DNA from 4 places in the Streptosporangium sp. 'caverna' genome. Region 4 is predicted to be linked to each of the others. Evidence: riboswitches for the same ligand, from Rfam matches in the RefSeq annotation. Region 4 holds a riboswitch; each other region holds the start of a gene.
The links. A riboswitch is a leader RNA that binds a small molecule or an ion and turns the genes downstream of it on or off. The one in region 4 is predicted to bind cobalamin.
Positions count from the first base shown of each region.

Region 1 (3,995 bases), 1.7 Mb from region 4:
ACGCGCGAGGTTTCGACCTGGCCAGGGAGGTGGCGGACCAGAGTCAGCTCACGGACGAGGACCTGGGTCTGGCCAACGTGATCCTGACCAACGGCGCCCGGCTGTACGTGGACCATGCCCATCCCGAATATTCGACTCCCGAGTGCACCAACCCGCGAGCCGCGGTGATCTGGGACAAGGCGGGGGAGCGGGTCATGCACGACGCCGCGGTCCGCGCCTCGGCGGTGCCGGCCAACGCACCGATCCAGCTCTACAAGAACAACACCGACAACAAGGGCGCCTCCTACGGCTGCCACGAGAACTACCTGATGCGGCGGGCCACGCCGTTCGCCGACATCGTCAGGCACCTGACGCCGTTCTTCGTCTCCCGGCAGGTCGTCACCGGCGCCGGCAAGGTCGGCATCGGCCAGGACTCGCGCAGCGAGGGCTTCCAGATCAGCCAGCGGGCCGACTTCTTCGAGGTCGAGGTGGGCCTGGAGACCACGCTCAAGCGGCCGATCATCAACACCCGGGACGAGCCGCACGCCGACCCGGAGAAGTATCGCCGCCTGCACGTCATCATCGGTGACGCCAACATGTCGGAGATCTCTACTTACCTGAAGCTCGGATCCACCGCGCTGGTCCTCGCCATGATCGAGGACGGTTACTTCACCCGCGATCTCACCGTGGACAACCCGGTCCAGGCCCTGCGGGCGGTCTCCCACGACCCCACGCTCAAATACGAGATCTCGATGCGCGACGGCCGCAAGCTGACGGCCGTCCAGCTCCAGATGGAGTATCTCGAGCTGGCGCGCAAATATGCCGAGGAGCGCAGCGCCAACGGCGTGGACGAACCCACCAAGGACGTCCTCGACCGCTGGGAGTCGGTCCTCACCCGCCTGGCCGAGGACCCGATGCAGCTCTCCAGGGAGCTGGACTGGGTCGCCAAGCTGGAACTGCTGGAGGGTTACCGCACCCGCGACAACCTTCCCTGGTCCCACTCGCGCCTGCAGCTCGTCGACCTCCAGTATTCCGACATCCGGCCCGACCGCGGCCTGTACAACCGGCTGGTCGCCCGGGGCCGGATGCAGCGGCTGGTCACCGAGGAAGAGGTCCAGCGGGCCGTCGAGATCCCGCCCAGCGACACCCGCGCCTACTTCCGCGGCCGCTGCCTGAGCCAGTACAGCGAGTCGGTCGCCGCCGCCTCCTGGGACTCGGTCATCTTCGACATCCCCGGCCGCGAGTCGTTGCAGCGCGTTCCGACCTTGGAGCCGCTGCGCGGCACCAAGGCCCACGTGGGCGAGCTGTTCGACCGCTGCCGGACCGCCGCCGAGCTGGTGACGGCCCTCACCGGCGAGCAGTGACCCTTCAGCTGTAGGGGAGGCGGCCCGATCGGGCCGCCTCCCCTACAGTCATGCCCAATTGGTCGCAGTGTCCGGATTGACGGGGGATAGGTAACCGGGGTACGTTCCGGGGGATTTGTGGCGGTGCGAGGGAAATCCGGTGAAATACCGGTGCGGTCGCGCCACTGTAACCGGCACTTCAGCGCCGGAAGCCAGGTCACTCGACCGCCACCAACCTACGAAAAAGGGACGCGTAAATCCCGAAGGAGGTGCCTGTGAGCCAGATCTCGGCTCCGCAAGCCCAGCCCATCCCCCTGTCCTCGCTCACCTGGTGGCTGCTCGCCGTACCGGTGCTGCTGCTGCTCGCCTACCTGGTCACATTCGACCAGGGAGCGATCTCGCAGACCGGTAACTACCTGCACGAACTCATGCACGACGGGCGCCATCTGCTCGGCGTTCCGTGTCACTGAGCCACAGGTGATCACCAAACTCATCGTCCGGGGACTCCTCGTCGGACTGCTCGCCGGGCTGTTCGCGGCCGCCTTCGCCTACACCGTGGGCGAGCCGCGAATCGACCAGGCCATCGCGATCGAGGAGGCGGCCTCGGCCGCCGCCCCGGCCGCAGAATCCCACTCCGAGGCCGCGGAACCCGCGGCCCACTCCCATGGGGAGGACGAGGCACTGGTCAGCAGGGACGGGCAGCGCTTCGGGCTCTTCCTCGCCCTGGGCCTGTACGGCCTGGCCGTCGGGGGCCTGTTCGCCCTCGTCTACGCGACCCTGCGCGGCCGGGTCGGACCCCGGTCCGAACCGGTGCTGGCGGTAACCCTCGCGGCCGCCGCCTTCAGTGCCATCGTCCTCATTCCCTTCCTGAAATATCCAGCCAACCCACCCGCGGTGGGCGACCCCGAGACGATCAACCAGCGCACCGTGCTCTATCTGGTCGCGGTGCTCATCGGGATCCTCGCCGTCGCCGCGGGCACCGCCGCCTACCGGTATGCCGCAGAGCGTGAGCCCTGGCTGCGGTGGCTGGCGGCGGGTGCTTCGACACTGATCCCCGTGGTGGTGGCCTGGATCCTTCTTCCGGAGATCAACGAGGTGCCCGCGGGCTTCCCCGCCGACCTCCTGTGGAACTTCCGGATCGCGTCCATCGGCACCCAGGCGGTGTTCTGGACCGGCATCGGCGTACTGTTCGCCTTCGCCGCGCGCAGGCGCAGCACGGTGTGATGACCGCCCCCTCGGGGGTCACCCGCCTGCTGCTCGTCTGCCACGCCTCAACCTCGGCGACGGTACGGGCCGCGTTCCCGGGCGACGAACCGCTCGACGGACGCGGCCTGCGCCGGGCCACGGACCTGGCGCGGGAGTTCGGCCACGGCTCGGCGGCCTGCCCCGCCGAGCTGCGCTGCGTCCAGACCGCGGCGGCACTGGGCCTGCGGATCGACCCCGACCCGCTGCTCGCCGACTGCGACTACGGACGATGGAGCGGCCGGACGCTCGGTCAGGTCGAGGCCGCCGAACCCGAGGCCCTCGCGTCCTGGCTCGGCGATCCCGCCGCGGCGCCCCACGGAGGAGAGTCGATCACCGTCCTCCTCGGCAGGGTGGCCGGCTGGCTCGCCGGCCGCGCCCCCGGGCGGCTCGTCGCGATCACCCACCCCCCGATCATCCGCGCCGCGGTCGTCCACGCCCTCGGGGCGCCGGCCGCGGCCTTCTGGCGGATCGACGTCGCACCGCTGGCCCGCGTCGCGCTCACCGGCCGTGGCGGGCGCTGGCAGCTGAGCTACACCCCATGACGACATGCAAGGAGACCTCGAAGGTGCGTGACTCCCGCTATCCCTTCACCGCGGTCGTGGGATCGGAGGACCTGAAGCTCGCGCTGATCCTCAACGCCGTGTCCCCCCGCTCCGGCGGAGTGCTGGTCAGAGGGGAGAAGGGCACGGCCAAGTCCACGATCGTGCGAGCGCTGGCCGCGCTCCTGCCACCCGTCGAGGTGGTGAGCGGTTGCCGCTTCTCCTGCGACCCCGCCGCCCCGGACCCCGAGTGTCCCGACGGGCCGCACGAGGCCCGGACGGAAGCGGTGGAGCCTCCGGCTCCCACGGCCGGTGCCGTACGGCCCGCCCGCCTGGTCGAGCTGCCGGTCGGCGCCTCCGAGGACCGGCTGGTCGGCTCCCTCGACATCGAAAGGGCCCTCACCGAGGGCGTGAAATCCTTCGAACCCGGTCTCCTGGCGGGCGCCCACCGGGGCGTCCTCTACGTGGACGAGGTCAACCTGCTCCATGACCACCTGGTCGACCTGCTGCTCGACGCCGCCGCGCTCGGCACGTGCTACGTCGAGCGTGAAGGCGTGTCGGTACGGCACGCGGCCCGGTTCCTGCTGGTGGGCACGATGAACCCCGAGGAGGGGGAGCTCCGGCCGCAACTGCTCGACCGCTTCGGGCTGACCGTGGAGGTCCGGGCGTCGCGGGAGCCGTCCCAGCGGGCGGAGGTGGTCCGGCGGCGCCTGGCGTTCGAAGCCGATCCGGAGGGGTTCGCCGAGAGGTGGTCCGGCGAGGAGCGGGAGCTGGCGCGGCGGATCGCCGAGGCGCGGGCCCTGCTGCCCCAGGTGGTGCTGCCCGACTCCGCGCTGTGGCAGATCGCCACGATCTGCGCGGCGTTCGAAGTGGACGGGCTCCGGGCCGA
Region 1 is NZ_CP029711.1:3,624,961-3,628,955, forward strand. It holds gene dop (depupylase/deamidase Dop) at 1-1,343, shown strand, start outside; adenosylcobalamin (AdoCbl) riboswitch at 1,461-1,554, shown strand; gene DKM19_RS15955 (CbtB domain-containing protein) at 1,598-1,792, shown strand; gene DKM19_RS15960 (CbtA family protein) at 1,800-2,546, shown strand; gene DKM19_RS15965 (histidine phosphatase family protein) at 2,546-3,109, shown strand; gene DKM19_RS15970 (putative cobaltochelatase) at 3,106-3,995, shown strand, end outside.
Region 1: another riboswitch for cobalamin. It lies ahead of DKM19_RS15955 (CbtB domain-containing protein); the one in region 4 lies ahead of metE (5-methyltetrahydropteroyltriglutamate--homocysteine S-methyltransferase).

Region 2 (3,995 bases), 780 kb from region 4:
GGCCTCGCGCAGGCCGGGGAGTGCCTCGCTGCCGGCCCACATCTGGCGGGCGCGGAGCATCGCCAGCACCAGGTCGATCCGCGGCTCGCCCTCGGGGGCGAGGCCCAGCACGTGCAGGCCGTCGCGGATCTGAACGTCCTTGACCTCGCACAGCCAGCCGTCGACGTGCAACAGGAAGTCGTCGAACTCCGCGTCGTGCGGGCGGTCGGCGAGGCCCAGGTCGTGGTCGAGTTTGGCGGCCTGGATGAGGGTCCAGATCTGGGCGCGGATCGCCGGGAGCTTCGCCGGGTCCATCGCCGCGATCGAGGCGTGCTCGTCGAGGAGCTGCTCCAGCCGGGCCATGTCCCCGTAGGTGTCGGCGCGGGCCATCGGCGGGACGAGGTGGTCCACGAGGGTGGCGTGGGCGCGCCGCTTGGCCTGGGTGCCCTCGCCGGGGTCGTTGACCAGGAACGGATAGATCAGCGGCAGGTCGCCGAGCGCGGCGTCCGGACCGCAGGAGGCGGACATCCCGTTGGACTTGCCGGGCAGCCACTCGAGGTTGCCGTGCTTGCCCACGTGGACCACGGCGTGGGCGCCGAAACCGTCGGCCAGCCAGCGGTAGGCGGCCAGGTAGTGGTGGCTGGGCGGCAGGTCGGGGTCGTGGTAGATCGCGATGGGGTTCTCCCCGAAGCCGCGCGGGGGCTGCACCATGACCACGACGTTGCCGGCGCGCAGCGCGGCCAGCACGATCTCGCCCTCCGGGTTCTGCGACCTGTCCACGAACAGCTCGCCGGGCGCCGGGCCCCAGTGCGCCTCCATCCGGGTGCGCAGGTCCTCGGGCAGGGTGGCGTACCACTCGGCGTAGCGACTCGCCGCGATGCGCACCGGGTTGCCGGCGAGCTGCTCCTCGGTGAGCCAGTCCGCGTCCTGCCCGCCCGCCGCGATCAGCGCGTGGATCAGCGCGTCGCCGTCCTGCTCGCTCACGCCCGGCAGTTCGCCCTCGGCGCCGATGTCGTAGCCCCGCTCGCGCATGACGGCCAGCAGCCGCACCAGGCTCGCGGGGGTGTCCAGGCCGACGGCGTTGCCGATCCGGGAGTGCTTGGTGGGGTAGGCCGACAGCATCAGCACGAGCCGCCGCTCACCGGCGGGGATGTGCCGCAGTACGGCGTGCCGTACCGCGATGCCCGCCACGCGCGAGGCCCGCTCGGGGTCGGCCACGTAGACGGTCAGCCCGTCCTCGTCGATCTCCTTGAAGGAGAACGGCACCGTGATGATCCGTCCGTCGAACTCGGGGATCGCGACCTGGGTGGCCGCGTCCAGCGGCGACAGTCCCTCGTCGCTGTCCTCCCACGACGCCCGGCTGCTGGTCAGGCAGAGTCCCTGCAGGATGGGCACGTCCAGGTCGGCGAGCGCGCCGACGTCCCAGGCCTCGTCGTCCCCGCCGGCCGACGCGGTCGCCGGCCGGGTGCCGCCCGCGGCGAGCACGGTCACCACCAGGGCGTCCACCGTACGGAGCTCCTCCAGCAGGCCGGGCTCCGCGGTGCGCAGGGAGGCGCAGTAGACGGGCAGCGCCCGGCCGCCCGCGTCCTCGATCGCCGAGCAGAGTGCCTCGACGAAGGCGGTGTTGCCGGAGACGTGGTGCGCCCGGTAGTAGAGCACCCCGACGACCGGCCCGTCCTCACGGCGGTTCTCGCGCTCCAGCACGCCCCAGCTGGGAGTGGGCGCGGGCGCGGCGAACCCGTGCCCGGTGAGCAGCAGGGTGTCGGACAGGAACCGGTGGAGTTCGACGAGGTTGGCCGGTCCGCCGTGGGCCAGGTAGGCGTGCGCCTCGGCGCAGACCCCGCCGGGCACGGTGGACAGCTCCATCAGCTCGGCGTCGGGCGCCTGCTCGCCGCCGAGCACGACGACGGGCCGTGGCCCGGCGAGCAGGGCGTCCAGTCCCTCCTCCCAGGCCCGGCGCCCGCCCAGCAGGCGGACCACCACCGCCTCGACGCCCTCCAGCAGGGCCGGGAGGTCTCCGGTGGAGATTCGGGCGGGGTTGCCCAGCCGGTAGTCGGCGCCGCTCGCGCGGGCGCTGAGCAGGTCGGTGTCGGAGGTCGAAAGCAGGAGGATCACGCGCCACACTCCAGGGAAAGCGGGACGGTACGGCCCGGCGACGCCACGAAATGGCGATGGAACAACGAGAGCGGGGCGGTACGGCCCGGGAATCGGGAAAGCGAAAGCGGGGCGGTACGGCTCGGGGAAGCCACAGGGTGGCGGGGGAACGGCGAAAAGCGCACGGAGCTTCCTCCCTCGGGGTCCTCGCCCCGGGTCGTCGTCGGCTACGACGGCTGGAGTCTCCTGGCTCCCGGATCGGTGCTCACCCCGGCCTTCCCGCCCGTCGTCGGACAGTGGCCCGGGTGGGGTTCGCTCCCCGGTTACAGTGGCGGGACCGCGCCGGACTCACACCGGCTTCCTCCCTCTTCCATCGCAGTGATGACACTACGGCAGTCCCCATCCTTGCAAGAAACTGGCGTTAACATCCTGAGCGTGGTCATTGCGCACTTTTCAGGACGATCGCGACTTGACGCCTGTCCCGGGGCGCTCCAGGTACACGCCGCCGCCGACGGCGGCCTGGCGCGCGTCCGCGTTCCCGGAGGCAGGTTGACGGCCTCCCAGCTGCGCGAACTCGCCGGAGCCGCCTCCACGTACGGCAGCGGTGTCATCGAGCTGACCTCCCGGGCCAACGTCCAGGTGCGCGGCCTGGGTGAGGGAACCGCGTTCGCGGACCGCATGGCGGCCGCGGGCCTGCTGCCCTCCCTCACCCACGAACGGATCCGCAACGTCCTCGCCTCTCCCCTGACCGGGCTCGACGGCGGCGGGCTCACCGACGTCACCCCGCTGGTCGCCGAGCTGGACCGGCGCCTGTGTGCCCGGCCCGGCCTCGCCGCCCTTCCCGGACGGTTCATGTTCGCGCTCGACGACGGCCGGGGCGACGTCGCCGGGCTCGGCGCCGACGCCACGATCCTGCCGACCGGCCCGGACGAGGCCGCGGTGATCCTCGCGGGCGCCGACAGCGGCCTGCGCGTCCCCCTGGACGCGGCGGTGTGGGCCCTGCTCGCCGCCGCCGAGGACTTCCTCGCGGAACTGGCCGCCCAGGAGATCACCGCCTGGCGCATCGGCGAGCTCGACGACGGCCCCGCCCGGATCGCGGCCCGCCTGCGCGCCCGCCTCGCCGGGGGCTCGCCACCCCTCGATCACAACCCCGTACGGGCCACGGCCCGGACACGCACCCACCCCCGCGAGGACCGGCCGCTCCTCGATCACGGCCCAACGCAGGTCACGGCCCGGACGCGCACCTCGCTCACCTCCGCCGAGCCGGTGGATCCCCTGCGGCTCCGTCCCACCGGGCTCGGACCCGTGGGCGTCATCGAGCAGTCGCCTTCGACCACCGGCACCTCGGTACGGAACGACCCGACCGGCCCCGGAGCCGGAGCGGACACCGGCCGGCGGGTCGCCCTCGGAGTCGCGGTGCCCCTGGGGCGGCTGACCTCGGCCCAGGCCGAGCTGCTCGCCGACGTGGCGTCTCTCGGAGAGGTACGGCTCACACCGTGGCGGGGCATGGTCCTGCCCGGACTGTCCCCGGACGAGGTCGCCGGGACGGCCGCCCGGCTGGCGGAGGCCGGTCTGGTCACCGACCCCGCCTCGCCGTGGATCGGCGTGACCGCCTGCACCGGCCGTCCCGGCTGTGCCAAGTCGCTGGCGGACGTGCAGGCCGACGCCGCCCTCGCCATCACTGCGGTACGGAACGCCCCGACCGGCACCGGGGCGGAGATCGAGGTCGGTTCCGGATCCCGGGCCGGGAGCGGAACCGATCCGGGAGTCGAGGACGGGATCAAGACGGGAACCGGGAGCCGGATCGGCCCCGGAGCCGGAGCCGTAGCCGGGAGCGACTCCGGGGCGCGGGCCGAATCGGCGGTCTCCGAGTCAGGCGAAGTCACCCCGTATGTGGTGGATTCCCCGCGCACCGGTACGCT
Region 2 is NZ_CP029711.1:4,502,561-4,506,555, reverse strand. It holds gene cobN (cobaltochelatase subunit CobN) at 1-2,094, opposite strand, end outside; cobalamin riboswitch at 2,290-2,492, opposite strand; gene DKM19_RS19855 (precorrin-3B synthase) at 2,455-3,995, shown strand, end outside.
Region 2: another riboswitch for cobalamin. It lies ahead of cobN (cobaltochelatase subunit CobN); the one in region 4 lies ahead of metE (5-methyltetrahydropteroyltriglutamate--homocysteine S-methyltransferase).

Region 3 (3,995 bases), 1.4 Mb from region 4:
GCGGAACAGCGGTTCGCGAGGCGGCGAACCCGCCGGATCCACGCGGCTCGCCGGGACGACGGCGAAACCCCGAGATCCTCGGTTCGGCGCGCCACCGTCAGGAAAGTGCCGGCGCGGTGCGGATACGACGTGGCGGGGTGAAGACGTACAGGCTGACGATGTCGGGCGGCTCGGCCACCCCCGGGCCGCCGGCGCGGACCCAGGCCGCGATGTCCTCGGCCGCGTCCGGATCGTTGACCAGGCCGAGCCATACGGGACGGCCTCCCGCGGCGCGTCCGGCGGCCGACGGCTGGACGACGATCACGTTCGCCTGCTCACACACGTCCAGGCAGTCGGTGACGCGGACCACGGTGACCTCGGCCAGGCGGGTGACCTGTTCCGCGTGGTCGAGACCGGCCACCTTGTCCGCGCTGCCGCAGCAGCAGCCGCGGCAGATGACGATCCTGCATGGTGCCTGTTTCCTCATGCGTGCGTGAATCCTTTGCCGGTGCGGTCGAGCGGGTCGGATGGAGGCTTGAGAGGGGGTTTCGGCCCGGCTTCCACAACGGTGGGTTCATGGGCCTCCTCGGGTGTCTCGTAAGGCTCGCGTCCACTGCTCCCGGCGGGTCTCGGAGTCGATCAGGGCGCAGTCGCCGCACTTGCCACCGGCGGGCAGGCGGTAGTACAGGCAGCAGCTGCGCCGGACGAAAAAGAGGCGTCCGGGTGCGGGTTCGACCAGCTCACCACTGCTCTCCAGGACTCCCATGGAGAGCAGTTCGCGCTCGAGCGCGACCGCGCGGGCGGCGAGCTCGGGGTGTCTTCGGGCGATCGCCTGTACGGTCCCGGCCAGCGCGGAGGCGGCGTTGCCCCACAGCAGACCGGGGGCGATCTTGATGATCGCCTGCACGGTGTGTGCCAGCGGCTCCAGCAGTCCGGTGACCACGGCGCGATACAGCGGCTCGGCGGCCCGGTCCGGGTCGGTGATCTCCCAGCCCGCCGGGTGAGTGACCCGCAGCGGGATCGGGCCGCTCGGCGTGGGTCGCCAGAACGAGCGGGCCGGTGCCAGGTCGACGAGCAACTCGCGGGTGACGGCCGCACCGATGACCGGCGACCACAGGCGAGCGGCCAGGCCCTGGAAAAAGATGGAGGCGGCGATCTGGGTCTCGGTGGTGCTCAGACGTTTCGCCACCTCGGCGATCCTGTCCGACAGCGGGTCCGGGTCGGTGAGCAGCTCGGTGAGCGGGCGCCACCCGGATTCGAGCGGTTCCGTCTCGACCTCGAAGTAGGCACTGATCGTCGCCACCTCGGCCAGAACCTCGGCGACATGGCGGGAGGTCGCGGGCCGCGGTCCCGGTTCCGGGTCGCGGGCAATGCCCTCCATGCCGTGCACCGTTCCTCTCCTGGGGAGATCCGCCCCATTTCGTGAGGAGGCGACAGCGTGAGTCTCCTGGCTCTCGGGTCGATGCTCCTCCCGGCCTTCCCACCCGCACGCGGGCAGTGGCCTGTTCGGGATTCGCTCGCCGATCACAGTGGCGGGACCGCACCGGATTCACACCGGATTCCTCGTTCCGCCGTCGCCTTCACCAGCCATGGTCGCACAAACGGTCACTCAGGACATAGCGGGCCCGACTCCGTCGCAGGCGCCTTGCGCCCCGGGCCCGGCCCGGCGACGAGCGGCGCCGAGCGTGGCCGGCCACGCTCGGCGCCGCTCGCGCCTCAACTCACCAGCCGGCTGCTATCGCTGCCGAAATCACCAGCGGTAGAAGGTGTTGGGGTAGTAGACCTGGCCGTAACCGAAGGGAGCGTACTGGAACTGGTTGAAGCCGAAGGGACGGTAGTAGACCTGGCCGAAGCCGTATGGGTTGAAGGGATCGATGAAGTTGTCGCCGCTGGCGGTGGAGAGTCCGGATACGACAGCGGTTTCCTGGGTTATCGCGCTTGCGCCGGCGGGCTGGGCTGACACCGCCATCGTGACGATGAGGCTGGAAGCCACCAATGTGCCAACGGCGAGAGCGTGCTTCAACATGAAATCACTCCGTGTCTGATGTTTGAGCCCGGCGTGCTGCCGGGGCTTACAGGGCGCCGAACCGGTTTCCCGGAAATATGGCGAATCGGCGTCATGTAAGACGCTAGTTGAGGGCTATACGGACGTTCACCCCAGAGAGAACAAAGCCTTGGTCCGGGATCACCACCGAAAAAGAAAGCCGGAGGTTACACCGGGGCGGAGATCACAAATCCGACCTTGGTGATAAATCCGGCCAGTGACTCGGGGCGGCGCATGCGTTCGAGCCGGTTCTCGATCAACACGGTGAGCCGGTCCTCACCGTGGATCACAGCCCACGCCGAGCTTCTCCGGCCGTCGCCGTGGACGACAGGCCACGCCGGCCTTCTCCGGCCGGCGATCCGCGCCTCATCCGCCCGACGGCCCGCCGCGCCGGGACCCGGGACGACCGGCCCAGCCGAGCCGGTTCAGCAGGTAGGCCACCCCGCGCGCGGTGTAGGACACGTGGAACCTCGCCCAGATCAGCGACGCGACGCGCGAGGTGGTCCAGCGCTGGTCGTCCCAGCCATGGGCGGCGGCGCCCTCCTCCAGGGCCCCCTCCAACCACGTCAGCTGCTCGTCGGTGAGCTTGCAGCCGTTACCCGCGGCGCCCTTGGAGGCCAGTGCGGCCCTGCCTCCCCGGCTCCAGAGCGCGTACCACTCGTAGGCGGACTTGCGAGTGATTCCCAGCAGCTCGGCCACCCGCGGCGGCTCGATGTTCCCCGCGAACATGTCCGCGGCCCGGAACCGCAGCCTCTCGCGCCTGGCCCGCTCCTGTGCGGACAGTCCCCCACCCCTGTCGGAATACCTCATACTTTAAGGGTGCCATCTGGACAAACAGCACATGACAGGCACCCGGGCTCGTGTCACCCCCGCGTTTCCCGTTCACCATGCGCGAGGCGGTGAATTCGCCCCGAGGAAGAGCGGTGCCACGGTCGACCATGGTGAATCCGGGGATTCCCGAGTGCGGTGATCCGAACGCGACACCTGTCACATTGCTCTTGCCGGGGATTGGCTTTCCCCCGACCACACCCGCATCTCGGCTTATACCGGGCAATGGGGTGGAACGGTCTGTCGCCATCGTTTTTATCACCGTCGGCGGGCAAAGATCGGCGGCCCTCTTCCGCGCATTGCAAATGACCGGGCCGGGCACGGGCGTTCGATCGTCAGCGGAGCCGCCGCCTCGGCCCCGCCGGGCGCGGAAGGCGCCTGGCGGGCTCCAACCGAGGAGCGGAGCACCCGGCCTCCGTACGGCCGGCCCGGTGGGGACTTGCCACATCACGCCCTGGCGCTATCATCGTCATATGACGATTGATTCCGATTGTGGAATGAACGAAAGGTCGGGGCTGGCCCCGGCCGCGGCCCTGTTCCACTCCCTGGCCGATCCCGTACGGCTGGCCATCGTCCAGCGTCTGGCCTGCGGCGAGGCCCGGGTGGTGGATCTGACCGGCGAGCTGGGCCTGGCCCAGTCCACCGTGTCCAAGCACCTGGCCTGCCTGCGCGACTGCCGCCTGGTCGACTATCGCGCCGAGGGCCGCCAGTCGTTCTACTTCGTCGCCCGCCCCGAACTCCTGGACCTGCTGCGAGCCGCCGAGCACCTGCTGGCCGCCACCGGTCAGGCGGTCGCGCTGTGCCCGGTCTACGGCCTGGGCCAGGACGCCGGGCAGCGGGTGACATCATGACCGCGCTCACCCTCGGCCCGTCCCCGCGGCGGCGAGCGGAGTTGCGGCGCCGCATCCGGATTCTGGTCGCGGCCACGATCACCTACAACGTGGTCGAAGCGATCGTGGCCATCACCGCCGGCACCGCGGCCTCCTCCACCGCGCTGATCGGGTTCGGCCTGGACTCGGTCATCGAGGTCGCCTCGGCCGCCGCAGTCGCCTGGCAGTTCTCCGGCGCCGACCCCGAGAGACGGGAGAAGGCCGCGCTACGCGTCATCGCGCTGTCCTTCTTCGCCCTGGCCGCCTACGTCGGC
Region 3 is NZ_CP029711.1:3,910,850-3,914,844, reverse strand. It holds gene DKM19_RS17265 ((2Fe-2S) ferredoxin domain-containing protein) at 98-466, opposite strand; gene DKM19_RS17260 ((2Fe-2S)-binding protein) at 554-1,360, opposite strand; cobalamin riboswitch at 1,399-1,589, opposite strand; gene DKM19_RS17255 (hypothetical protein) at 1,730-2,005, opposite strand; gene DKM19_RS52520 (hypothetical protein) at 2,191-2,313, opposite strand; gene DKM19_RS17250 (winged helix-turn-helix domain-containing protein) at 2,390-2,833, opposite strand; gene DKM19_RS17245 (helix-turn-helix transcriptional regulator) at 3,349-3,702, shown strand; gene DKM19_RS17240 (cation transporter) at 3,699-3,995, shown strand, end outside.
Region 3: another riboswitch for cobalamin. It lies ahead of DKM19_RS17260 ((2Fe-2S)-binding protein); the one in region 4 lies ahead of metE (5-methyltetrahydropteroyltriglutamate--homocysteine S-methyltransferase).

Region 4 (3,995 bases):
GGTGCCGGCGAAGCTGCCCAGGCCCCAGCTGATGAACTGCTAGGCGCGCTGCGGGTCGGTGTAGACCAGCAGCAACGTGATGAGCGAGGTGGCGGCCGAGCCGACCATCACCCCGACGACCAGCAACGTCACCACCGACTTGACGCGCCGCGACAAGATCAGCACCAACGCCAGCACGATGGCCGCCCCCACCGAGGCGGCTACCACCACCCCGGCGCGGCCGAGCCCCGCGACGCTCGCGGTGAACGCACCCGCCGTACCGCCCCAGCCGACGATGACCAGGGCCACCCCCAGGCTGGCGCCGGAGCTCACGCCCAGGATGTACGGCTCGGCCAGCGGGTTGCGAAACAGCGTTTGCAGCTGCACCCCGGCGGCCGACAGCGCGGCGCCGGCCAGCGCCGCGGTGATCGCACGCGGTAGCCGCACCGTCCATACGATCACCTGCGTGCCCGCATCGGCGCCGGCGTCGCGCAGCAGCGCGGGCAGGAGGTGGGCCGGCGGGATCGACGTCGAGCCGAGCATGATGGCCAGCGCGAAGGCGGCCGGCACGGCCACGGCCAGCGCGGTCAGCACAACCGTCCGGCGACTGAGCGCCGGGACGGCTACGCCGGCCAGAGCCGTCACGTGGTCATCTTCTGGTAGAAGACGAACGCGTGGCCGGGAGCCAGCTCGGGGTGCAAGATCGCGACCAGGTCAGCCAGGATCAGGTCGGGGCGGCCGACCCCGCGCTCGTAGAAGTCGTTGCCGCCGCCGGGGCCCAGGGCCTTGTTGGCCGACCAGAGGTTGCCGGATTCGAACGCGCCGAACTTGGCGTAGCGGGCGTCGGTCTTCTCCGCATCCGCCAGGGTCTTCCACTCGTTGACCGTGGCGAGCCAGACCTTGGCGTCCTGGGCCTTGGCCAGGACGGCCTCCAGGTCCAGGGTCGTGCTGCCCGACCCGGCGGTGCCGGCCCAGGGGTAGGTGCCGCCGGCGTCCTTGATCAGTCCGGCGACGTAGCTGCCGCCGTTCGGCATCGACCACTGCCCCTCATACATCTGGCCGGGCAGCACCGTGACGGGGGTGGCGGCCTCGGCCTTGGCCGCCAGGGCGGTGTAGTCGCTCTCGATCTTGCCGAAGACGCCGGTGGCCTTGGCCTCGGTGCCGGTCAGCGCGGCCATCAGCTTGATCCACTCGGCGCGGCCCAGCGCGGTGGACTCCAGCCACTCGGCGTTGGCCACCACCTTGATCCCGGCCTGACGCAACGGGCCGTAGGCCTTGTCCTCGGTGCCGCCGCTCATCAGCACGTCGGGCTTGGTCGCGATGACCTTCTCGGTGTCGACCTCCTGGCCGGCGGCGTACTCGGTGATCGCCCCGGACTTCACCCGGGACAAGACCTCGGCCGAGGTGATGTACCCGGCTGAGGAAACGCCCTTGAGAGTGTCGAGCACGCCGAGTTCGGTGATGAGCGGCAGGTGGGTCGTCGCGGCGGAGAACAGTGTCGTGATGGGCGTCTCGACCGTCACCGCGCCGGCCAGTTCACCGGTCAGCGGTGGGGCGGGCGTGCCGCAGCGCACCAGCACGTAGGTCTCCGGCTTCGCCCCGGGCGCGGGCTGCTTGACGGTGGCGACCTGGTAGTTCTTGGCGTAGGTCAGCGTGAGGTTGGTGGCGTACTCGAGCGTCTGCTTGACCGGGAAGTAGTCCTTGGCGGCGTCGAAGCCCGTGACGCAACGACCCTCGGCCCCGGCTGGGGACGGTGACGCCGAAGCACTCGGTGAGCCCTGCGACGCGGGAGCGCCACAGGCGGTGGCGGCGAGCAGGACGGCGAGTAACACGCCGGCGATCGGGCGGGGGATGCCCATGGATGGTCTCCTGGAAACTGGCCGCGGCCACCGTTCCTCGACGGCCGCCGCGACGGGCGAGAGGCCGGATCACCAGGAGAGTCCTGCACGCTGGGCAGGCTGAAGGGCGCCATGGCAGGAGAACCGCATGACGGTCACCGTTCCTCTCTTGGGGAGATCCGCCCCATTTCGTGAGGAGGCGACAGCGTGAGTCTCCTGGCTCTCGGGTCGATGCTCCTCCCGGCCTTCCCACCCGCGTGCGGGCAGTGGCCTGTTCGGGATTCGCTCGCCGATCACAGTGGCGGGACCGCACCGGATTCACACCGGTTTCCTCGTTCCGCCGTCGCCTTCACCGGCCATGGTCGCACAACCACCATCAAGGACAAAGCGGCCCCTGCCCTGACCGGACGCATCTGACGAACAGAGGAACTCTGGGCGATGGCGCCGTCGTGGGTGGGAGCGGGGCTGAGGATATGCTTCCGAGCGCGGTTGGTTCTTCCGGCGTCCTGTGGACACCGGAAGTCGTAAGAGGGAACCCGGTGTGAATCCGGGACTGCCCCGCAGCGGTGAGTGGGAACGAACGCCGTCATCGGCACTGGATGCGCGTCATCTGGGAAGCGACGGCCGGTAGGAGCGAGCACGACGCCCACGAGTCCGAAGACCTGCCAATCGCCCACGCGCCGTCCGGCGCGTGGTGGTCCATGGTCTCGTGGGAGGACCGGGGATGCGTCTTTTCGCATGCCTTCCGCGCGAGCGTGGACCGACATGGCATGAGCCGAGGGAAAGACGCCATGAATCAGGTCACCACGACCATCCTGGGTTATCCGCGCATCGGGGCCCACCGCGAACTGAAGCGGGCGACCGAGCAGTACTGGGCGGGACGGATCGACGCAGGCAGCCTGCGGCAGACAGCCGCCGAACTACGGCGGCAAACGTGGCGGGAACTGTCGTCCGCCGGGCTGGACGCCGTCCCGTCCAACACCTTCTCCCTGTATGACCACGTGCTGGACACCATCGCACTGGTCGGCGCGACCCCCGAGCGATTCGCCGGCGCCGCGGATCCGTACTTCGCGATGGCCCGCGGCGCCGAGGGCGTGGCGCCGCTGGAAATGACCAAGTGGTTCGACACCAACTACCACTACCTGGTCCCCGAGCTGGGGCCGGAGACCCGGTTCCAGCTGGACTGGAGCAAACCGCTGGCCGAGTACGGCGAGGCGCTCCAGATGGGCATCGAGACCCGGCCCGTACTGCTGGGACCGCTGTCGTTCGTGCTGCTGGCCAAGGCCACCACACCGGATTTCGCACCGCTGCAGTTGCTGGACGGTCTGGTCGAGCTCTACGCCGAACTGCTGGAGCGCCTGGCCGCGGCCGGGGTGGCGCAGGTGCAGTTGGATGAGCCGGTGCTGGCCGCCGACCGCACGCAGGAGGAGTTGGCCGCACTGCGCCGCGCCTATGCCCGGCTGGGCTCGCTCAGCAGCCGCCCGCGATTGCTGGTGGCCACCTACTTCGGGCAGATCGGACCCGCGCTGGAGATCCTGGCCCACTGCCCGGTCGAGGCGATCGGCTTGGACTTCGTCTCATCTCCCGCGAACCTGGAGGCGCTGGCCGCCATCGGCGGGCTGCCCGGCAAGACTCTCGTCGCCGGCGTCGTCGACGGCCGAAACGTCTGGCGGACCGACCCCGCGCGAGCGCTGGCGACCTGCGCGGCGTTGCTCGGCCTGTGTGATCGGCTGGTGGTGAGCACCTCCTGCTCGCTGCTGCACGTCCCGCTCGACCTGCGGGCCGAGACCTCACTGGAGCCCCGGCTGCGCCCGCGGCTGGCCTTCGCCCGCCAGAAGGTCGACGAGGTCGTACGGCTCGGCCGCGCCCTGAACGGCGAAGAAACCATCACTGCCGACAGCGGGGCCACCGAGAGGTTCCTCAACCCCCGGGTGCGCGCCCGGCTGGACGCGCTGGGCCAGGGCACCCCGCGCGCGCCACACGCCGAGCGGCTGGCCATCCAGCACGCCGGCCTGGTACTGCCGCCGCTGGCCACCACCACGATCGGCTCCTTCCCGCAGACCGGCGAGGTGCGCCAGGCCCGCGCCGACCTGCGTGCGGGCAGCCTCGATCAAGCCGCCTACGAGCGGCGGATGGAGGCCGAGATCGACCGGGTCATCGAGCTGCAGGAGGACATCG
Region 4 is NZ_CP029711.1:5,287,432-5,291,426, forward strand. It holds partial or broken gene DKM19_RS23420 (iron chelate uptake ABC transporter family permease subunit) at 1-624, opposite strand, end outside; gene DKM19_RS23425 (ABC transporter substrate-binding protein) at 621-1,838, opposite strand; cobalamin riboswitch at 2,006-2,196, opposite strand; cobalamin riboswitch at 2,291-2,502, shown strand; gene metE (5-methyltetrahydropteroyltriglutamate--homocysteine S-methyltransferase) at 2,609-3,995, shown strand, end outside.